3 regions of the Streptomyces sp. NPDC057950 genome follow, and region 3 is predicted to be linked to each of the others. Evidence: riboswitches for the same ligand, from Rfam matches in the RefSeq annotation. Region 3 holds a riboswitch; each other region holds the start of a gene.
The links. A riboswitch is a leader RNA that binds a small molecule or an ion and turns the genes downstream of it on or off. The one in region 3 is predicted to bind cyclic di-AMP.

Region 1 (7,495 bases), on a different contig from region 3:
TCGCGCCGCACCTCCAGCGTGCCGCGGGGCGGCAGGGGAGGCCAGGGCTGGTCCGGGTCGGCGGGCACGTCGAGGCCGAGGACCTGGCCGGCCCGCAGCGCGACCCTGGTGTGACCCTCCGGAGACAGGTGCAGTCGGTCGCCGTCCCAGGCGCGCCGGTCCTGGATCGTCTTGAGGGACCACAGGTCGAGGACCGGACAGCCGTAGCGGTCAGCGATGGCCCGTACATGCCCGTTGTACGTGGCGATCTTGCCGCGCAGGTGCTTCAGCACCGGGACACCACGGGTGTCGAACCCGGTCGTCACCATGACGGAGCCGACGGCGGAGGTGAGGTCGGCCACCGCGCGCTCGAAGCGCTCCGCGACCTCGTCGGGGTCGGTGCCGGGCCGGATGATGTCGTTGCCGCCCGCGCAGAAGGAGACCAGGTCCGGGGCGAGTTCCTTGGCCCGCCGGAGCTGGTCGTCGACGACCTGGTCGAGCAGCTTCCCGCGCACGGCGAGGTTGGTGTAGGTGAAGTCGCCTTCCGGCTGCCGGTCCGCGAGCAGTACCGCGAAACGGTCCGCCCAACCGACGAAGGCTCCTTCGGGGCCGGGGTCGCCGACGCCTTCGGTGAAGCTGTCCCCCACCGCCACGTACGACCCGATCACCGCTCTGTTGTCACTCTTCGAATCGTCTGCCACGTCGAGCCATGATTCACCCTGGGATGTGAGCTACGCGACCGTAGGAATGGGTTGACGGGTGGTGAGATAAGCCACTCATGAAGAACGGCCGAATTCCGGAATAGGGCTCTTTCAGGCGTGGTTGAACAGCCACCACGCCTGAAAGCCCGTGATCCGGAAAAGGGCGGCGGCGCGGCACCGACGGCACGCAGAGGGCCGGACCCGTGGAGCGTGGGGTCCGGCCCTCTGGACGTGTGGGGGTGTCAGCCGACGACGACACCGTGGGAGCGCAGATACGCGACCGGGTCCACGTCCGAGCCGTAGACGGGGGTCGTGCGGATCTCGAAGTGCAGGTGCGGACCGGTGACGTTGCCGGTCGCCCCGGACAGGCCGAGTCGCTGCCCCTCGGTCACGGTCTGCCCCGCCGAGACGGAGAGGGCGGACATGTGGGCGTACTGCGAGTACCGGCCGTCGGCGTGCAGGACGACGACCTGGTTGCCGTACGCGCCGCCCCAGCCGGCCGAGACCACGGTGCCCGCGGCGACGGACCTGATCGTGGTGCCGGTCGGGACCACGAAGTCCACACCGGTGTGGTAGCCGCTGGACCACATGCTGCCGGGCACCTTGTAGCCGGTGCCGATGGTGGCTCCCTCGACGGGCAGGGTGTACCCCGCGTCGGCGGTCTTGGCCGCGGTGGCCGCGGTGGTCCCGGTCGCGGTGGTCGCTCCGACGGCGGGCCGCGCGGCGCCGGCCGTGGCGTCCTGCCCCTCGATCGTGAGCTTCAGACCGGGGCTGATCCGCGTCGGATCGCCGCCGACGACCGCGCGGTTGTCGGCGTAGAGCTTCTTCCAGCCGCCGCTCACGTGCTGCCGGTCGGCGATCTTCACGAGCGTGTCGCCGGCCTTCACGACATAGGTCTTCACCGAGGACTTCTCCACGGCGGTTCCGGCGGGCGCGGAGACCGTCGTGATCTTCTGCACGGCGGACGGGACGGCGGCCGCCGGGGCCGCCGCATGGGCGCAGACGGCGCCCATCAGCGGCAGTGCGAGCGCGGCACCGCCGGTGCCGACCACGGCGATCGAGCGGGGCAGACGCAGAAACTTGGGACGACGGTGCTTACCCTTCGCGGGCATGGCGCATTTCCTCTCCGGCGCCTGCGAGGTGAGCTGTCGGGTGCGGACTGGAGATGTCCGGCCGCGCGGCAGCGCGGCTGTACCCCTAGCCGTTCCGGAGACCGGAACAGGCGCGATACCTGTGGGTCCCCCGCTCCTGCCGTGTACGGGTGAGTGCGGATTCCGGGCGGCGGCAGGATTGGGCGTCCGTCCGGATTGAGGGCGAACGTAAGCGAGGGGAGAGGGCGTCGACAACTGTCCGCGATCTCCCTACGCACCCCTTTCTTGATCGATGTCCTGATTGCCCGTCACCCTCCGTGCACGAGGGCCCTTTCGGACCGGTGGTCCGCCGGGTGGCGCGGGCATCCCGAGGGGAGAAGGTCGCCACGCATCGTCACGTATATGACGCTGCTCACGCACGCCACCCCAGACAGCCATATTCCAGGGCGAGTTCCACTCAAAGCCCTATTTTTATCAATACGGTCATATACCGCTAAATCGGATGCCCAGTGCACCGAGATCCCCACCCGGTCCCGCGGCACCCCGCGCCGACCTCCGCGTCGCTCCGCGGCCGCGCGAGGACGAGGGTCGTGAGGTGCTCCGGCACGGCCGTCATCAAGGCCGCCCCACCTCGGAGGCAGCCCCTGTGGACAACTCATCGCCCGAGGTGCCCATGTCGTATCGTCGAGAGGCGATTCCCGTCGGCGGGCTACGAGGAGCGGTGCCGACGGCCCTATGGGAGGAGCCCCCGTGACGCAGCAGGTCCCGTCGACCGAGCCGGAGCTGGCCGGAGTGCGCAACTTCCGAGACGTGGGCGGCCTGCCCACCGTGGACGGCCGGCGGGTACGGTCCGGGCGGCTGTTCCGCAGTGGCCACCTCGCGCACGCCACGAAGGAGGACGCCGCGTTCCTCTCCTCCCTCGGGCTGCACACGATCTTCGACTTCCGCAACGCCTCGGACCAGAAACTGGAGGGACCGGACGTCGAGCTGCCCGGCGTACGGAACGTGAACCTTCCACTGACCGACCCGGCCGACGGCAGCGAGTTCTGGAAGATGGTCCGTGACGGCGAGCTCGACCAGCTCCGTGCCCACCTCGGCGGCGGCCGGGCGGCGGACCGGATGATCGGCTCGTACCGCACGATCATCACCGAGCGGACGGCGGAGCACTCCCAGGTGCTGCACGCCCTCGCCGAGGACAGCGTGCCCGCACTCATGCACTGCGCCGCGGGCAAGGACCGCGCGGGACTGTCCATAGCCGTGACGCTGCTCGCCGTGGGTGTCGAGCGCGACGCCATCGTCGCCGACTACCTGGAGTCGAACGCGCGCCACCGCCGCTACAAGGTGCACCGCAACGGCACCTCGGACACGGCCCGCTCCCCCGAGGTCATGGAGCTGCTCAGCCCGCTGTTCGACGCGCGGGCCGAGTATCTGACGGCGGCCTTCGAGACGATCGAGGAGACCTGGGGCGGCGTCGACGGCTATCTGGAGCAGGCCCTGCGACTCACCCCCGAACTGCGCGACCGGCTGCGCGACCGGCTCCTCGACTGACGTCCACGGGCCGGGCCGCACGGCTGTGCGCCGCGCGACCGCCCGCCGGGTCTACTGGTTCTGCGCCCCCAGCGTGAACAGCAGGTAGATGAAGGCCGCGAAGAGGTGGCCGACGGCGACGTAGATGATCAGCCGCACCCACAGCGCACGGGGGAACTTGTCCTCCATGGACCGCCGGGGGCCGGGCTCCGTGGGTTCCGCGGGTTCCGTCATGACGTCTCTCCCAGGGTCGGGTGCGCCGCCGCCGGGCCGAGGCACAGCGCGGCGGCGGGGCTCTGCAGCAGGGTGTGTACGAAGAGGAGATCGGCCCCCGCCTGGTCGGCGGCGGCTATCCGGTGCGGGGTCAGCGAGTCGAAGTGCGCGCTGTCCCCGGGCGCGAGCACCTGCGTGGTGTCCCCGAGGCGCAGCCGCAGCCGCCCCTGGAGGACGTGGAGCCACTCCTCGCCGGGGTGGACGCGCACGATGTCGCCCTGGGAGCCGTAGGGGACGTGCACCCGCAGCGCCTGCATCCCGCGGCCCGGGGAACCGGCCTGCCAGTAGGTCCAGCCCCCTGCCGCGGTCGGCTCCATGTCGGCGGCGCGGACGATGGCGTCCCGTTCGGCGGCCCTCTCGCCCAGCAGCTCCGATACCGTCGTACCGTAGGTACGGGCGAGTGCGAGCAGCATCGGCAGCGAGGGCTGGCGCTGCCCCGTCTCCAGCCGGGAGAGGTGGGCGGCCGAGAGCCCGGCGGCACGGGCCGCGGCCTCCAGGGTCAGTGCGGCGCGTCGCCGCAGCTCACGCAGCTGCGGCGCGACGACCGGCAGCAGGTCGGCTGTCCCGGTCTCGGGCGGCGTGTCCGCCGCCCCCGGCTCGATGGGGCTCATGCACTCCATTGAGCCCCACTATTGCCTCTCGGGCAAATTTCTTGCCTCAGAGGCAAAGAGATCATGGGCGGTGCCCGATCGAGGGGGCCTTCCGCCCCGCCCGCCCCCGCGCACCGCCCCCTCCGGGCGCGTCCGTCCGGTCCCGTCGGGCGGGCGGCGCCCGACGGCACCGGACGGACATGGCCTAGCGGTTCGCCACCGCCTGCTTGACCAGCGTCTTCCCGAAGTCCCACATCAGCCCGCCACCGCTGTGCGCGTCGTCCATCACGGCGACGAACGCCTCCATGAACCGGTCCACGTCCCGCTCACCGATGATCAGCGGCGGGATCAGTTTGATCACCTCCAGGTGGTCCCCGGAGACCTGGGTGAGGATGCGGTGCCGCTGCAGCAGCGGGACGACGACCATCTGCGCGAAAAGGCCCTTGCGCGCGGCCTGCAGCATGGTCCAGCGACTGCGCAGCTTGAGCGACCTGGGCCGGCCGAACTCGATGCCGATCATCAGCCCCCGGCCGCGGACGTCGCTGAGCAGCTCGTAGGTGTCGACGAGCGCCGCGAGCCGGGTCTTCAGCTGTTCCCCGGTGGCCCGCGCGTTCGCGACGACCTGCTCGTTCTCCATCACCGAGAGCACGGCGAGCCCGGCCGCCATGGCCTGCGCGTTGGACCCGAAGCTCGCCGAGTGGACGAGGACCCGGTCCATCGACGAGTAGACCTTCTTGAAGATCCAGTCCTTGCCGAGGGTGGCGCCGACCGGCACATAGCCGCCGGACAGCGCCTTCGCCACGCACACCAGGTCCGGTTCCACACCGTCCTCGTGCTGGTAGGCGTAGAAGTCCCCGGTCCGCCCCAGGCCCGTCTGCACCTCGTCCGCGATGAGCAGCGCCTTGTGCCGGTGCAGCAGTTCCTGGGCGGCGCGCAGATAGCCGGGCGGGGCCTCGTGCACGCCCTTGCCCTGGATGGGCTCGACGATGAGCCCGGCGACGTCGCCCAGCGCCAACTCGCGGGCCAGCGCGTCGAGGTCGCCGAGCGGGACGGCGGTGTCGGGCAGCAGGGGGGCGAAGCCGTCGCGGAACCCGTCCTCGCCGTTCACGGACAGCGACCCGGTGGTCAGCCCGTGGAAGGCGTGGGAGCAGTAGAGGATCCTCGGCCTGCCGGTGGCGTACCGGGCGAACTTCAGAGCGGTCTCCACCGCCTCCGTACCGCTGTTGGCGAAGAACACCCGGTCCAGGTGAGGGCTGTGGGTGAGCAGCTTCTCCGCCAGCAGTCCGGGCAGGGGCTGGCAGTCGAAGCGGGTGAGGTCGGCGAGCGAGGCGTCCAGGACGTCGTGCAGCGCCTGGCGGACGACGGGGTGATGGCGACCCAGGCCCATCACCCCGAACCCGGCGAGCATGTCCAGGTAGTCGTTGCCGTCCGCGTCCCAGAAGTGCGCGCCCTCGGCCCGCTCGTACACCTTGTCGAAGCCGATGGTGTGGAGCATGCGCGGGAGCTGGTGGTTCAGGTACTTGGTGTGCAGCTCGTAACGCTCGGCCCCGCGCTCGGCCAGCAGCGCGCCGAGGTCGAACTCCTGTTTCCCGGAAGGGGTGGTCATTCCTGTTTCTCCTTGGACAACTCGTCCTTGACTGCCAGGGCGGCCCCGATCCGCCCGGCGATCTCGACGGGCGTGAGCCCGATGTCGGCCAGCACCTCCGCGCGTTTGGCGTGCGCGAGGAACTGCTCCGGGATTCCGAACCTCCTTACGGGTACGTCCACATCGGCGTCCCCCAGGGCCAGCGCGACCGCCGAACCGACGCCGGCCGCCCGGCTGTTGTCCTCGACGACCGCCACGAGCCGGTGTTCGGCCGCGAGGCCGGGCAGGGCCCGGTCGACGGGTTTGACCCAGCGCGGGTCGACGACGGTGCAGGCGATGCCCCGGGCCTCCAGCAGTTCGGCGGCCTGGAGGCAGACCGGCGCCATGACGCCGACGGCCACGAGGAGCACCTGCGGGGTCGCCGCGGACCGGTGCAGGACGTCGAGGCCGCCCACCCGGTCGGTCGCCGGGACGGCCGGGCCCACCGACTCCTTCGGGAACCGGATGAGCGTCGGCGCGTCGTCGACGGCGACCGCCTCCCGCAACTGGGCGCGGAGCTGGTCGGCGTCGCGCGGCGCGGCGATCCTGAGGCCCGGCACGACCTGCAGGACGGACATGTCCCACATGCCGTTGTGCGAGGCGCCGTCGACGCCGGTGACACCGGCCCGGTCCAGGACGAAGGTGACGCCGCAGCGGTGCAGCGCGACGTCCATCAGGAGCTGGTCGAAGGCCCGGTTGAGGAAGGTGGCGTAGACGGCGACGACCGGGTGCAGGCCGCCCGTGGCGAGCCCGGCCGCGGAGACCGTGGCGTGCTGCTCGGCGATCCCGACGTCCCACACCCGGTCGGGGAACCGCTCGGCGAACCTGCCGAGTCCCACCGGGTGCAGCATCGCCGCCGTTATCGCCACGACGTCCTCGCGCTCCTCCCCGATCCGGGCGATCTCGTCGCCGAACACCGAGGTCCAGGAGGGCCCGTTGGAGGGCGCGAGCGGCTCACAGGTCAGCGGGTCCATCACGCCCACCGTGTGGAAACGGTCCTCCTCGTGGGCGAGCGCCGGTTCGTAGCCGCGGCCCTTCTCCGTCAGACAGTGGATCAGCACCGGCCCGTGGAAGCGCTTCGCGCGCCGCAGCGCGGACTCCACGGCGCCCGTGTCGTGTCCGTCGATCGGGCCGACGTACTTGAGTCCGAGGTCCTCGAACATGCCCTGGGGTGCGAAGGCGTCCTTGAACCCCTTCTTGGCGCCGTGCAGGGACTCGTAGAGCGTGGGTCCGACGACGGGGGTGCGCAGGAGTACGTCCTTGCCCCAGGCCAGCACCCGCTCGTAGCTGTCCGTCGTCCGCAGGGTGGCGAGGTGGTTGGCGAGGCCGCCGATGGTCGGCGCGTACGAGCGTTCGTTGTCGTTGACGACGATGATCAGCGGTCGGTCCTTCGCGGCGGCGATGTTGTTCAGCGCCTCCCACGCCATCCCGCCGGTCAGCGCGCCGTCGCCGATGACCGCGACGACGTGCCCCTTCTCCCCCTGCACCTGGCGGGCCTTGGCGAGCCCGTCCGCCCAGCCGAGCGCCGTGGAGGCGTGGCTGTTCTCGATGATGTCGTGCTCGGACTCCCCGCGCGAGGGGTAGCCGGACAGGCCCCCCTTCCCGCGCAGCTTGGAGAAGTCCTGACGTCCCGTCAGAAGCTTGTGCACATAGCTCTGGTGACCGGTGTCCCACAGGATGCGGTCGACGGGTGACTCGAAGACCCTGTGG
Region 2 (7,495 bases), on a different contig from region 3:
CCGCGCGACGGTTCGCTGCCCGAGACCATCGGCGGACAGCTGCGCGAGGTGGTCGAGGAAGAGGTCCCGGCGCGCGCCCTGATGGCCGCCTACCGGCTCCCCGAGGACGGCACGCGCGCGTCCGACGCGGCCGACCTCGCCCTGACCGTCCTCGGCGGCGGCGAGTCCTCCCGCCTGTACAACCGGCTCGTACGCCGCGACCGCACCGCCGTCGCGGCCGGCTTCGGCCTGCTGCGGCTCGCCGGGGCGCCCTCCCTGGGCTGGCTGGACGTGAAGACGTCCGGCGACGTCGAGGTCCCGGTCATCGAGACCGCGGTCGACGAGGAGCTCGCCCGGTTCGCCGAGGAGGGCCCCACGGCCGAGGAGATGGAGCGCGCCCAGGCCCAGTTGGAGCGCGAGTGGCTGGACCGGCTCGGCACGGTCGCGGGCCGCGCCGACGAACTGTGCCGGTACGCGGTCCTGTTCGGCGACCCGCTGCTCGCCCTGACGGCCGTGCAGCGCATCCTCGACATCACCGCCGAGGAGGTCCAGGAGGTCGCCAAGGCCCGCCTGCGCCCCGACAACCGCGCGGTGCTCGTCTACGAGCCGATCGCCGACGAAGCCACCGGCACGGACGACGCCACCGACGCCGCCGACGACACCGACGAGGAGGCGGCGAAGTGACCGAGCTCGCCACCATGGACTTCCACCCGCAGCCGCAGGCCGGCCGGCCCAAGCCCTGGGCCTTCCCCGCTCCCGAGCGCGGCACGCTGGACAACGGCCTGACCCTGCTGCACTGCGACCGCCCGGGTCAGCAGGTCGTCGCCGTCGAGGTGCTGCTCGCAGCGCCGCTGGACGCCGAGCCGGCCGGTCTCGACGGCATCGCCACGATCATGGCGCGCGCGTTCTCCGAGGGCACCGACAAGCTCTCCGCCGAGGAGTTCGCCGCCGAGCTGGAGCGCTGCGGCGCCACCCTCGACGCGCACGCCGACCACCCCGGCGTACGCCTCTCGCTCGAAGTGCCCGTCTCACGCCTGCCCAAGGCTCTCGGTCTGCTCGCCGACGCCCTGAGGGCACCGGCGTTCACCGAGAGCGAGATCGAGCGGCTGGTGCGCAACCGGCTCGACGAGATCCCGCACGAGAGCGCCAACCCGGCCCGCCGCGCCGCCAAGGAGCTCTCCAGGGAGCTGTTCCCGGCGACCTCGCGGATGTCCCGTCCCCGGCAGGGCACCGAGGAGACCGTCCAGAAGATCGACGCTGCGGGTGTCCGCGCCTTCTACGACCGGTACGTCCGCCCGGCCACGTCCACCGCCGTGATCGTCGGCGACCTCACCGGCGTGGACCTCGACGGGCTGCTCGCCGAGACGCTCGGCGCCTGGACGGGCTCCTTGGCCGAGCCGCGCCCCGTGCCGCCGGTCACCGCCGACGACACCGGCCGCGTGATCATCGTGGACCGCCCCGGCGCGGTGCAGACGCAGTTGCTGATCGGCCGCGTCGGCTCGGACCGGCACGACCGTGTCTGGCCCGCCCAGGTGCTCGGCACGTACTGCCTCGGCGGCACCCTCACCTCGCGCCTGGACCGCGTACTGCGCGAGGAGAAGGGCTACACCTACGGGGTGCGGGCCTTCGGCCAGGTGATGCGTTCCGCCCCGGACGGCACGGGCATCGCGATGCTCGCCATCAGTGGTTCCGTGGACACCCCGAACACCGGGCCGGCGCTGGACGACCTCTGGAAGGTGCTGCGCACCCTCGCCGCGGACGGTCTGACGGACGCCGAACGGGACGTCGCCGTGCAGAACCTGGTGGGCGTGGCACCCCTCAAGTTCGAGACCGCTGCGGCCGTCGCGGGCACGCTCGCCGACCAGGTCGAGCAGTACCTGCCGGACGACTACCAGGCGACGCTGTACCAGCAGCTCGCCGCGACCGGCACCGTGGAGGCCACCGCGGCGGCGGTGAGCGCCTTCCCGGTGGACCGTCTGGTCACCGTCCTGGTGGGCGACGCCGCGCAGATCGAGGAGCCCGTCAAGGCGCTCGGTATCGGTGAAGTGACCGTCGTGGCCGCGGAGTAGAAGCGGAGCGGACGACGCGGCGGACAGCGCGGCGGAAATCGCGAGCACGGAGGGGCCCGGGTGACCGAAGAGTCGCCCGGGTCCCCTTATGCCCGGACAACATCCTCAATTTGTCCGTATTGATGGGGAGGTTGCCTTTCTGCCCTGTGGCATGCGCTACAAAAGCCGCGATCCGTTTGTCGATTGAAAGAGGGCCCCCTTAGCGTCGGTCCGGCTGTTCGTCAGGCAGTGCGCCGCGTCCGCGGCACCGGACAGTCATCGCCGAGTCCCCGTACGGCGCGAGCCAGGGGAGCCGGGGACCCGTACGCAGTCCCTGGGGTGAATCGGACCCCCTCCCCGCGAGGGCGTCCGTAGGAGACCTTCCTGCTCCGAACCCGTCAGCTAACCCGGTAGGCGAGAGGGAAGGAAAGGACCAAGCCCCTTCATGGCGTTCACCTGTGGCACCGGGAAACACCGTCGTCCGAGCCGCGTGAAGCGCACCACGTCGAACGCCGTCGGCGTCGCGGCGCTCACCACCACCGGTGTCATCGGAACCCTGGCCGCCCCGGCCTTCGCCGCGGACAGCTCCGTCGAGCAGACCGGACTGACCCAGGCGATCACCATCGGCGACACGGTCGCCGCCCGGATCGACGCGCAGGCCGCCGCGCAGCAGCATGCCGCCGACGAGGCCGCCGCCCGTCTCGAGGCCGAACAGGCCGCGCGCAAGCAGGCCGTCGAGGAGGCCAAGAAGGAGCGCGAGGCCGAGGAGCGCGCGGCCCGAGCCGCCGAGCGCAAGCGTCTCAACACCTTCGTCCTGCCGATCCCCGGCTCGTACGTCTCCACCGGCTACAAGGCCGGCGGCAGCCTCTGGTCCTCCGGCAGCCACACCGGCGTCGACTTCCACGCCGCGTCCGGGACCTCCGTCCACGCGGTCGGCTCGGGCACGGTCGTCACGGCCGGCTGGGGCGGCGCCTACGGCAACCAGGTCGTCCTGCGGATGATCGACGGTACGTACACGATGTACGGCCACCTGTCGTCCATCGGTGTCTCCGTCGGCCAGACCGTCACGCCGGGCGGCCGGCTGGGCCTCTCCGGGGCCACCGGGAACACCACCGGGCCCCACCTCCACTTCGAGGCCCGCACCACGGCGGAGTACGGCTCCGACATCGACCCGGTCGCCTACCTCCGCTCGCACGGCGTGAACGTCTGACGCCCGGCGTCCGCACTTCCGAAGCCCCGGCTCACCCGAGTCGGGGCTTCGTCGTTTCGAACGGCTGTCTGTCCAAAAAATATCCATGGATTCAGGCCCGCCATCGGAAATTCCGGCTCGCTGCAATAGAGTCGCCGAACGAGCGTCGATCGACCGCGTTTCGCGGGGATTAAGGCGGAGGTCCGGTCATGCGCATTCCCGCGCACTCGGTATGCACGGCGATCCGCGACGACATCGTCGCGGGTGTCTACGAGCGCGGCGGCCGGCTCACCGAGGAACTGCTCGCGCGCCGCTACGGTGTCTCGCGGGTCCCGGTGCGCGAGGCCCTGCGCACCCTGGAGGCCGAGGGATTCGTCGTCACCCGGCGGCACGCGGGGGCGTGCGTGGCGGAGCCCACCGAGCAGGAGGCCGCGGACCTGCTGGAGATGCGCATGCTCCTGGAGCCGCTGGGGGCGTTCCGGGCCGCCCAGCGGCGCACCGAAGCCCATCTCAAGGTGCTGCGAGGCCTGGTCAGGCTGGGTCAGGAGCGCTCCAGGAGGGGGAACAGCGAGGATCTGCGCTCCCTGGGCGGCTGGTTTCACGAGACGCTCGCACAGGCATCCGGGAGTCCCGCGCTGACGTCCACGCTGGCCCAGCTGCGGCACAAGATCGCCTGGATGTACGCGGTCGAGGCGCCCGCCGATCCGGCGGAGTCCTGGGCGGAGCACGGCGGCATCGTGGACGCCGTGGCGCGCGGTGACGGTGAGCGGGCGCGGGCCGTCACGGCGCTGCACACCGAGCGCGCGACGGCCGCGCACCGGCTGAGGTTTCCCGGCGGGGGAGACCGCCCGGACCGTGTGAGGACTTCGCAACATCCCGTAAACATGACGGGCCTGCGTCATTAACACGGGGGCCGTATACAAAGAGAGGTAATTCGCGGGAGATTATTTCTGCTGCCCGTAATTCGAAATAGCGAAGGGCTCGCCCGATGTTTTCGGGCGAGCCCTTCGCGATGTCGGCGGGGCGACGTTCTTCGGTCCGGAAAACTTCGCCGCCGTCAATGGGGGAGCCCCGCGAGGGGGGGGCGCCTCAGACGGTCTCGGGAAGCTCCTCGAGGCCTTCCGCGACCAGCTTGGCCAGTCGGTCGAGGGCGGCGTCCGCGCCCTCGGCCTCCGAGGCGAGGACGATCTCCTCGCCGCCCTGGGCGCCCAGGCCGAGGACCGCCAGCATGGAGGCCGCGTTGACGGGGTTGCCGTCCGCCTTGGCGATCGTCACGGGGATGCCGGAGGCCGTGGCCGCCCGGACGAAGATGGAGGCGGGACGGGCGTGGAGGCCCTCGGCCCAGCCGACGTTGACGCGGCGCTCAGCCATGTGATGCTGCCCTTCAGGGGTTCAGGGTTGTCTAGACCAGTGTTCCATAGAGTGAAGCGCGTCCGAAGCGGGTGTCGTACCCGCCCCGGACCCGGCTTCGGACCCCGGCCTGGATCCGAATCCGCTGCCCCTAGCCTGCCTCGCGCCGCTGACGGACGCGAGCCGTACTCTGGGCCCCATGCAGACCTCGTCGGACCGGCACGAGTACCCCTCCCACTGGGAGGCCGACGTGGTGCTGCGTGACGGAGGGACGGCCCGTGTCAGGCCCATCACCGTCGACGACGCCGAGCGCCTGGTCAGCTTCTACGAGCAGGTGTCGGACGAGTCGAAGTACTACCGCTTCTTCGCGCCGTACCCGCGCCTGTCCGCCAAGGACGTCCACCGCTTCACGCACCACGACTTCGTGGACAGGGTGGGGCTCGCGGCCACGATCGGCGGCGAGTTCATCGCCACCGTACGCTATGACCGCATTGGTGCCGGTGGCCTGCCCGCCTCCGCGCCCGCCGACGAGGCCGAGGTCGCCTTCCTCGTCCAGGACGCCCACCAGGGCCGCGGCGTCGCCTCGGCCCTCCTCGAACACATCGCCGCGGTGGCGAGGGAACGGGACATCCGCCGGTTCGCCGCCGAGGTGCTGCCCGCCAACACCAAGATGATCAAAGTGTTCACGGACGCCGGGTACCAGCAGAAGCGGCACTTCGAGGACGGCGTCGTACGCCTGGAGTTCGACCTCGAACCCACCGACCGCTCCCTCGCCGTGCAGCGCGCGCGGGAGCAGCGCGCCGAGGCCCGCTCCGTGCAGCGGCTGCTCGCGCCCGGCTCGGTCGCCGTCATCGGCGCGGGACGTACGGCCGGCGGGGTGGGCCGCAGCGTCCTCGCCAACCTCCGCGAGGCCGGCTTCACGGGCCGGCTGTACGCGGTGAACAAGTCGCTCGAGGAGAAGGAGCTCGACGGGGTCCCCGCGCACCGCTCCGTCCGCGACATCGGCGAGCACGTCGACCTCGCGGTCGTCGCCGTGCCCGCGCCGTACGTCCCCGAGGTCGTCGCGGAGTGCGGCGAGCACGGTGTGCAGGGCCTCGTCGTCGTCTCCGCCGGGTACGCGGAGAGCGGCCCCGGCGGTCGCGAGCGCCAGCGCGAGCTCGTCCGCCAGGCCCGTACGTACGGCATGCGGATCATCGGCCCCAACACCTTCGGGATCATCAACACCTCTCCCGACGTGCGCCTGAACGCCTCCCTGGCACCGGAGATGCCACGCCCCGGAAGGATCGGCCTGTTCGCCCAGTCCGGCGCGATCGGCATCGCCCTGCTGTCCCGGCTGCACCGGCGCGGCGGCGGCGTCACGGGCGTCACCGGTGTGTCCACGTTCGTCTCCACCGGGAACCGCGCGGACGTGTCCGGCAACGACGTCCTCCAGTACTGGTACGACGACCCGGACACCGACGTCGCCCTCATGTACCTCGAATCCATCGGCAACCCGCGCAAGTTCACCCGGCTGGCACGGCGGACGGCGGCGGCGAAGCCGCTGGTCGTGGTGCAGGGCGCCCGGCACGCCGCCGCTCCCCAGGGGCACGCGGTACGGGCCACCCGGCTGCCGCACGCCACCGTCTCCGCGCTGCTGGCACAGGCCGGGGTGATCCGGGTCGACACGATCACCGAGCTGGTCGACGCCGGCCTTCTGCTGGCCCGCCAGCCGCTCCCTCCCGGCCCCCGGGTGGCGATCCTCGGCAACTCCGAGTCGCTGGGACTGCTGACCTTCGACGCGTGCCTCGCGGAGGGGCTGCGGCCGCTGCCGCCGCTCGACCTGACCACGGCGGCCTCGGCGGAGGACTTCCACCGGGCGCTGGAGCGGGCACTGGCCGACGACAGGTGCGACGCCGTCGTGGTCACGGCCATCCCCGCGGTGGGGGAGACCTCCGTGCGGGACGCGGCCCTGGCCGAGGCGCTGCGCTCGGCCTCGGCCTCGGCCCCGGCGAAGCCGGTCCTGGTGGCGCACGTCGAGCTCGGCGGCCTCGCCGAGGCGCTGTCCGCCGCCGCCAGTACGGCCCCGCAGGCCGGTCCCGGGCCCGTCGGCACCACGGACGCCGCCCGGCCCGGCGAGCGATCCGCCCCGGTCGGGCGACAGGACCCGCCGCGGCCGCCCGCCGGAACCGGAGCCGCCGACGAGACGCGCCTCATCCCCGCCTACCCCGCCGCCGAGCGCGCCGTCCGCGCGCTCGCGGAAGCCGTGAAGTACGCCCAGTGGCGAAGGGAGGCGGCCGAGCCCGGCAAGGTGCCCGAGTACGAGGACATCGACGAGAAGGGCGCCGCCGAGCAGATCGACGCGTTGCTGTCCCGGGGCACCGGGCTGACGCTGGGGGCCGAGGACACCCGCGCGCTGCTCGGGCGGTACGGCGTCGACGTACGCCGCGCGCTGCCCGCACCGACGCCCGCCGAAGCGGCCGCGGCCGCGCGGACCCTCGGCTACCCCGTGGCCCTCAAGACCACCGCCCCGCACCTGCGACACCGCGCCGACCTCGGCGGCGTACGCCTGGACCTGGCGAACGAGGAGCAACTGCGCAGGGCCTACGCGGAGTTGACCGAGCTTTTCGGAACGCCCGAGGAGCTGCGGCCGGTCGTGCAGGGCATGGCGCCGCGCGGGGTGGACACGGTCGTACGGGCCGTCATCGACCCCGCGGCCGGTGCGGTGCTCTCGTTCGGCCTGGCCGGAGCCGCCTCGGAACTGTTGGGGGACACCGCGCACCGGTTGATTCCGGTCACCGACCGGGACGCGGGCTCGCTGGTCCGGGCGATCCGGACGGCGCCGCTCCTGTTCGGCTGGCGCGGCTCGGCGCCGGTCGACACCGCGGCCCTCGAAGAGGTGATGCTGCGGGTGTCGCGCCTGGTGGACGACCATCCGGAGGTCGTCGGAGTC
Region 3 (7,495 bases):
GCCCCACCCCGCCGGCGACGCCCCGCGGGAGCGCCCCCGTGCCAAGGGAGAGCCCCGGTTCCCCGGCGGGCCGCAGGCCGATCCCGCCGGGTCGCATTTCGAGCGGCGGATCCGGAGTTTCCAGCCGCGCCGCAGCCGGGTGACGGCCGGGCAGGCGGACGCTCTGCAGCGGCTGTGGCCCAAGTGGGGTCTCGACATCGACGGGCAGCGGATCATCGACCTGGCCGAACTGTTCGGCGCCGAGCTTCCCGTCGTCCTCGAGATCGGGTTCGGCATGGGCGAGGCCACGGCGCGGATGGCGGCCGAGGATCCGGCGACGGGGATCCTGGCCGTCGACGTGCACACCCCCGGCCAGGGCAATCTGCTGAACCTCGCGGACCAGAACGGACTGGCCAACATCCGGGTCGGCAACGGCGACGCGATCATCCTGCTCCGCGAGATGCTCCCGCCGGACTCGCTGAGCGGCCTGCGCGTGTACTTCCCCGACCCGTGGCCCAAGAAGCGCCACCACAAGCGCCGGCTGATCCAGCCGGAGTTCCTGGACCTCGCCGCGACCCGCCTCGCGCCGGGCGCCCTGGTGCACTGCGCGACGGACTGGGAGCCTTACGCCGAGCAGATGCTGGAGGTGCTGACCGCGCATCCGGAGTTCGAGAACACCGCGCCGGACGGCGGTTTCGCGCCTCGTCCGGGCTTCCGGCCGCTGACCCGTTTCGAGGGCCAGGGGCTGGAGAAGGGTCATGTGGTGAACGACCTGCTCTTCCGGCGCGTACACCACCGCGAGCAGCACACGCCGGGCGACTGACACCCCTGCGGACCGCGTCCGGCACCCTCGCGGACACCGCCCCCGCCTCGTTAGGGTCAATGCCGTGGCCACCTTTCCCGCGTACCCCACGCACCCCGGCGCTCCTGGCGGCGCGCCGCCCGCCGGTGGGCCGCGGCACCGGCACTGGTGGCGGCGATGGGGGTGCCTCCCTGCTCGGGGGAGGGTGCGCTACGGCGCGCTGACCATCCTGCTCGCGCTCTCCGGTCTCGTCATCCTGGCCCTGGTGCGCCAGCAGACCGGTACCGAGGGCTTCCTGGTGGGCCTCGGCCTCGCCGTGCTGCCCGTCCCGCTCCTTCTCGCCGCGTTCCGCTGGCTGGACCGGGTCGAGCCGGGCCCCTGGCGGAACCTGCTCTTCGCCTTCGCCTGGGGCGCGTGCGCGGCGGCGCTGATAGCGATCGTCGCCAACAGCTTCGCGACCCGGTGGATAGCGACCGCCACCGCCGACCCGTCGAGCGCCGACACACTCGGCGCGACGGTGATAGCCCCGATCGTCGAGGAGTCCGCGAAGGCCACCGCCGTGCTGCTGGTCTTCCTCTTCCGCAGACGGGACTTCACTGGGATCGTCGACGGCGTGGTCGTCGCCGGGGTCACCGCGACCGGCTTCGCCTTCACGGAGAACATCCTCTACCTCGGCACCGCCTTCGGCACCGACCAGCTCAGCGGCGAGCGCGGACTGGCCTCCGTCACCGCAGCGACCTTCTTCGTCCGGGTCGTGATGGCACCCTTCGCGCACCCGCTTTTCACCGTGTTCACCGGCATCGGCTTCGGGATCGCGGCGCTGTCCGCCGAGCGCCGACGCCTGCGCCGCGTCCTGCTGCCGTCGGCCGGGCTGCTGCTCGCGATGGGCATGCACGCGATGTGGAACGGCTCGTCGAGCTTCGGGGAGTACGGGTTCTTCGCGGTGTACGGCGCGTTCATGGTGCCGGCGTTCGGACTGCTCACCTTCCTCGTCATCTGGACGCGGCAGCGCGAGCTGAGGACCGTCCGCGCCGAACTCCCGGCGTACGCCGTCGCCGGGTGGCTGACCCCGCCCGAGCCGTACGTACTCGGTTCGATGCGGGCACGCCGGCTGGCACGTCAGTACGCGGCCCATCACTTCGGCAGGGCGGCGGCACGGTCGGTCGCGCGGTACGAGGCCTGCGCGACCTCGCTCGCGTTCCTGCGGCACCGGGGGCGCGGCGGCCGCGCGGGCGCCGATTTCGTCGTACGGGAGCGGGAGCTGCTCCACGAGCTGTGGCGCCGCAGGGAGGTCGCCCGCCCCTCCCTCGCCCACGCGGCACGGGTGACCGCCCCCGCCGTCCCGGTGCCGCCGCCATGGCCCGCGTACGGCCCCGACGGGAGCTACGGCTACGGCTACGGCTACGTGCCGGCGCAGCCGTCGCCCCGGGACGGACGGCCGTACCCGGACCCGACGGTGCCCCGCCCGGCGTACGACCCCTACCGGCCTTGAGGGGAGCGCTCAGGCCGACGCCTCCGTCAGCCGTGCCAGTTCGTCGTCCTTCAGCGTGAGGTCCGCGACCGCGAGCAGCTCCGGAAGCTGTTCGACGGTTCGTGCGGAGGCGATCGGGGCCGCGACCGTGGGCCGGGCGGCGAGCCAGGCGAGGGCGACGGTGGCGACCGAAACGTCATGGGCGTGCGCGACCTCGTCGAGGGCGTCGAGGACACGCGGGCCGCGCTCCGTCTCGAGGTGCTTGGCCGCGCCCTCGGCCCGCGCCGAGTCGACGGTCGTGCCCGGACGGTACTTGCCGGTGAGGAAGCCGGCGGCGAGGGCGAAGTACGGGACGGCGGCCAGTCCGGTCCGGGAGGCGACCTCCTGGAGCGGGCCCTCGTAGGTGTCGCGCGAGACGAGGTTGTAGTGGGGCTGGAGGACGGTGTAGCGCGCGAGGCCCTCGCGGTCGGAGAACTCCAGGGACTCCGCGAGCCGTTCGGCGGACAGGTTGGAGGCACCGATCGCCCGGACCTTGCCGGCCCGTACCAGCTCGTCGAGCGTGCCGATGATCTCCTCGACCGGTACCGAGGTGTCGTCGAAGTGGGTGTAGTAGAGGTCGATGTAGTCCGTGCCGAGCCGGCGCAGTGACGCGTCGGCCGCCGCCCTGAGGGTGTCCGGGGCGAGCCCCTTGTACTGGGGATGGGCGCCGGCCTTCGTGGCGAGGACGACATCGGAGCGGTTGCCGCGCGCGGCGAACCACTTGCCGATGATCGTCTCGGACTCGCCGCCCTTGTTGCCGGGGATCCACGCCGAGTAGCTGTCGGCGGTGTCGACGAAGTTGCCGCCCGCGGCCGCGTACGCGTCGAGCACGGCGAAGGACTGCGTCTCGTCGGCGGTCCAGCCGAAGACGTTGCCGCCGAGGGCGAGCGGGAAGACCTCGATGTCGGAGGAACCGAGCGTGCGGAGAGGAGTCATACCCCATTTCAACAGCCGTACCGGACGACCGCATTCCGCACCCGCCGTGCTCGTGGCGGGCGCTGGATCAGGGGTTGATGCCCTTGCTCTGCAGCCAGGCCATCGGGTCGATCGCGTCGCCGCCGCCCGGGTGGACCTCCAGGTGGAGGTGCGGCCCGGTCACGTTGCCGGTCGCGCCCACCCGTCCGATGACGTCACCCGTGCCCACCTTCTGCCCCACGCTGACGCTGATGGACGACTGGTGGCAGAACCACAGCTCCGTGCCGTCGTCGAGGGTGAGGATCGTGCGGTAGCCGTACGATCCGGCCCAGCCCGCCTCCGTGATGGTGCCGCTGTGGACCGCCTTGATCAGCGTGCCCGTGGGGGCGGCGAAGTCGAGGCCCGTGTGGTACCCGGAGGACCACATGGAGCCGGCGTCACCGAAGCGCGAGGTCAGGGTGTACGAGGAGGTCGGCAGCGAGTAGCTCTTGGCGAGCTTCGCGAGGCGCGCGGCCTCGGCCTTCTGCTTGGCCTCCTCGTCCGCCTTCTTCTTCGCGGCGGCTTCCTTGGCCTTGGCCTGGTCCTGCTGCTCGGCGGCCAGCGCGACCGCCTTCTTCGCGGCGGCGCTCTCGGCGGCGTCCTGGGCCGCGCTGTCGACCTGGTCCTGCTGGGACTCGGCCTGCTCCATGATGCGGGCCCGCAGCGCCTCGCCGGCGTCGGCGTTGCCCTGCGCGGCGTCGGCGCTGGTGAGACCGGCGCCGGTGAGCGGGGTCGAGGAACCCTTCGGCGTGCTGGAACCGCCGTCGGATATCAGGGCCTTGGCCGACTGGGTGACCGAGGAGAGGTCGGGCAGCGAGATCGACACGGGCGGCTTGCCGGGCGCGGCGGTGGCGATGCCACCCGCGCCCACGGCGGCCAGGACACCGACGCCGAGGACGGTGGAGCTGCGGGCGAGCCCGCCGCCGCGCTGCTTGGAGACGCGGTGCCGGCCGCGGACGGGAGCGACGGAATCCGCGGTGGGGTTCCACTCCTCCCAGGGGCCCTCGTCGTCGCCGCGGGAGTAACCGAAAGTCTGGGTGTCGTTCGGCGCGAACGAAGTGGGCTGGGCAGGCCGGTTGGACGCCACGTGGGCGCGCTCCTTTCCTTCCTTATCGCCTACCGGGTTAGCTGACGGGTTCGGAGCAGGAAGGTCTCCTACGCGCGTCAAGCCACGGTGTCTCCACCGTGAAAGACGCTCGATTCACCCCAAGTTGGTGGTTCCCCGGTTCCCTCGCGGGATTCGGCGCGTGCGCACGGAGCCGTCTCTTGTGACGGCTGGGACGACCGCGCTGCGTTATCGAACGTTAATAGACTCGGGTACCGGATTCCAAGCCGTTCGTACGGATCATTAACCACTCTTGGCCAGGACTTACGGGGCATGAGCGTGGGAAAACGGGCGAGTTGACCCGCCCTCCCTCACGCGCTTGTTTTTGACCGTGTGTCAGTTGTTACGCGGAGGAGTACCCTCCACTACCCCTCGTGACAACGATCAAGGAACTCCGTCGCCCGCGGGGGGACGCCGCACGGCGAGCAGCGCCATGTCGTCCGCGAGCGCGCCGCCGGTGTGCCGGCCGACCCCCGCCGCGAGCTCGGCCAGCAGGGTGTCCGGGTCGCTGAAGGTCCGTCCCGCGAGCCGCTCGGCCGGATCGTAGAAGTTCCCGCGGCCGTCACGCGCCTCGGACAGCCCGTCCGTGTGGAACAGGAGCGTGGAGCCGAGCGGGAAGTCCGCCGTGTCCGCGCGGTCGGGCCAGGAGCCCAGCTCGCCCATGCCGAGCGGCAGCGCGGGGTTCGCGGCGGCGAGCGTGAACAGCGTGCCGTCCCCGTGCAGGAGCAGCGGTGACGGATGGCCGCGGTTGACGATGCGGACCACGTCGCCCCCGTGCGGGATCTCCGCGAGGACGGCCGTGGTGAAACCCTCGAAGGCGTCCAGGCCCTCGCGCCGGGTGCCCTCGCGGGCCAGCGCACGTTCCAGCCGCTGCGCGACCGCCTCCAGCGCCGTCTCCTGTTCGGCCGCCTCCCGGAACGCCCCGATGACCACCGCGACGGCGGCCACCGCGCCCATGCCCTTCCCGCGGACGTCGCCCACCACCAGCCGTACGCCGTGCGGGGTGTCCTGCACGGCGTACAGGTCGCCGCCGATGAACGCGCCCTCCTGCGCGGCCTCGTAGCGTGCCGCGACCGCCAGGCCGCCGATCCGCCCCTCGGGTTCCGGCAGCACGGCGCGCTGAGCCGCCTCGGCGATCTGCCGGGCCGAGGCGAGCCGTTCGTCCGAGCGGCGGACGAGGATGTTGATGAGGACGGCGAGGACGACGACGGTCGCCACCGTGGCGACCTCGGTGATCGAGCCGATCCCCATGTGGAGGCCGAACCTGAGGCGGCACGCGAGCAGCGCGGCCAGCGTCATGACCCCCGTGAGGAGGGTGCCGCGCAGCGAGAAGATCGGCGCGGCGACGAGCGGGGCTGCGGTGAAGAGCGGAGCCGCGGTGAATTGGGGCGGGGTCAGACAGTCGTAGACCACCGCGACGACGACGAGCAGGACGGGCAGCGCCCGCACGAGGGTCCAGGCGTGCGAGATCCGGCGGGTGTCCGGGTCCGGCGGCGGTTCGTCCCCCGGCCGAGGATCGGGCACGGGGCCGCCGGGCCGCCGTCCGCCCGACCGGCCGTAGGGCCGTTCGGCCCGCCGCGCACCTCCTCGCTGCCCCACCCGTCCAGGTTTCCCGCACCGGGGGAAGGGGGCCAGCGGTGTGGACCGACCGGGGGACGGCCCTCGCTGCCGTACGGGCGTGTCGGAGAGACCCGGGACCGGAAACACCCTGCGCCGAAAACACCCGGGCCCGCGAACAACAAGACTGGGGAACACCAGGGCCCGGGAAACGCCGAAGGCCGGAACTCGTGAATCCGAGTTCCGGCCTTGGCCTTGAGTAGCGGGGACAGGATTTGAACCTGCGACCTCTGGGTTATGAGCCCAGCGAGCTACCGAGCTGCTCCACCCCGCGTCGTTGAAACCAGTGTACGCCATGTTCGACCCCCCGAGCACACCCGTTCACGCAGGCCCCACGACCAGGCCCCTTCTCCTCCGGATCCCCTGCGATTCCGCACCGCTCACGACCGTCCACGGCCGTCCACGGCCGGGCACCGGCCGCCGCAGGCCCCTCCGCTAGGCGGCGCCGAGAAGATGCCCGTTGGGCGCTGTGGCCCGCTCCTCGAACTCCGGGAGCACCACGACGTCCGCCCCCGCGGCCGCCAGCAACCCGTTGCCGTCCGCGCCCGCCACGAAGGTGTCCGGCTCCCGCCAGGCGGTCACCACCCTGCGCACCCCCGCGTCGAGGATCAGCCGGGCGCAGGGTGCGGGCCGCGAGGCCCGCCGGGCGCACGGCTCCAGACTGCTGTAGACGGTGGCGGACGCCAGCCGCGGATCCCCGGCAGCGATCTTGGCGAGTGCCGCCTCCTCGGCGTGCGCGACGGGGTCGCCCCCCTCCCGCGAGTGCCCGCGGGCCAGCTCGGTGCCGTCCGCGGCCACTACCACCGCGCCCACGCTGAACGCGGTCCTCGACGGCGGGCACAGCGCGGCCAGCTCGCACGCCAGCCCCAGCCAGTGCCGGTCCGCCGCGGAGGCGAGCGCACCGGTGCCGGGGGCCGTGGGGACGTAGCGGATGAGGACGACGTCGCCCACCGCCCGTGTCTCCACCAGCCGCATCCGTCCGGGCGGGTATCCCCCGGGCCCGAACAGCCGTGGCGCGTCTGCCTGTCCCACGAAGAGCGGCGCGACGGCGAGCTGGAGTTCGTCCGCCAGGCCCTGCCCCATCAGCTGGGTGTGTACCCGCCCGCCGCCCTCGACCATGAGACGCCGCACCCCGCGTACGTCATGGAGGTGTTCGAGCACGGCGCGCCAGTCCAGCTCGGCCCCCGTCGCCACCACGTCGACGGCCTGACCGCGCAGGGCGTCGGCGGCCCGTACGGCCCCCTCGTCCGTGGTGTAGACGATCTTCTCGCCGCCCGTGTGCCAGAACTGCGCGTCCGGGTCGAGGTCGCCGGACCCGCTGACGGTGACCTTGAGGGGGTAGGCGGGGCGGCCCTCGGCGACCCGGGCGGCGCGCCGCTCGGCGGAGTTGACCAGGAGGCGGGGATTGTCCGAGCGGATCGTGCCCGCGCCGACCAGGATCGCGTCGCTGGACGCCCGCACCTCGTCGACCCGGTCGAAGTCGGCCGGACCCGAGAGCAGCAGCCGTTCGGGGCCGGTGTCGTCCAGG

Region 1: it holds a riboswitch for cyclic di-AMP, as region 3 does, so the genes downstream of both, ACFVTC_RS11790 (M23 family metallopeptidase) here and ACFVTC_RS24040 (M23 family metallopeptidase) in region 3, are expected to answer to the same signal.
Region 2: it holds a riboswitch for cyclic di-AMP, as region 3 does, so the genes downstream of both, ACFVTC_RS39155 (M23 family metallopeptidase) here and ACFVTC_RS24040 (M23 family metallopeptidase) in region 3, are expected to answer to the same signal.

Annotation. Positions count from the first base shown of each region.
Region 1 covers NZ_JBHVPP010000005.1:242,115-249,609, forward strand. Annotated here, with positions in the region: gene ACFVTC_RS11785 (SGNH/GDSL hydrolase family protein) at 1-647, opposite strand, end outside; gene ACFVTC_RS11790 (M23 family metallopeptidase) at 923-1,792, opposite strand; cyclic di-AMP (ydaO/yuaA leader) riboswitch at 1,798-1,954, opposite strand; gene ACFVTC_RS11795 (tyrosine-protein phosphatase) at 2,522-3,319, shown strand; gene ACFVTC_RS11800 (DUF6126 family protein) at 3,371-3,532, opposite strand; gene ACFVTC_RS11805 (helix-turn-helix domain-containing protein) at 3,529-4,182, opposite strand; gene ACFVTC_RS11810 (aspartate aminotransferase family protein) at 4,367-5,767, opposite strand; gene dxs (1-deoxy-D-xylulose-5-phosphate synthase) at 5,764-7,495, opposite strand, start outside.
Region 2 covers NZ_JBHVPP010000034.1:21,812-29,306, forward strand. Annotated here, with positions in the region: gene ACFVTC_RS39145 (M16 family metallopeptidase) at 1-663, shown strand, start outside; gene ACFVTC_RS39150 (M16 family metallopeptidase) at 660-2,048, shown strand; cyclic di-AMP (ydaO/yuaA leader) riboswitch at 2,298-2,459, shown strand; gene ACFVTC_RS39155 (M23 family metallopeptidase) at 2,473-3,237, shown strand; gene ACFVTC_RS39160 (GntR family transcriptional regulator) at 3,426-4,121, shown strand; gene ACFVTC_RS39165 (HPr family phosphocarrier protein) at 4,306-4,587, opposite strand; gene ACFVTC_RS39170 (GNAT family N-acetyltransferase) at 4,766-7,495, shown strand, end outside.
Region 3 covers NZ_JBHVPP010000014.1:255,303-262,797, reverse strand. Annotated here, with positions in the region: gene trmB (tRNA (guanosine(46)-N7)-methyltransferase TrmB) at 1-802, shown strand, start outside; gene ACFVTC_RS24050 (PrsW family intramembrane metalloprotease) at 867-2,273, shown strand; gene ACFVTC_RS24045 (aldo/keto reductase) at 2,283-3,227, opposite strand; gene ACFVTC_RS24040 (M23 family metallopeptidase) at 3,295-4,332, opposite strand; cyclic di-AMP (ydaO/yuaA leader) riboswitch at 4,344-4,501, opposite strand; gene ACFVTC_RS24035 (PP2C family protein-serine/threonine phosphatase) at 4,735-5,949, opposite strand; tRNA gene ACFVTC_RS24030 (tRNA-Met) at 6,168-6,241, opposite strand; gene ACFVTC_RS24025 (dihydrofolate reductase family protein) at 6,403-7,495, opposite strand, start outside.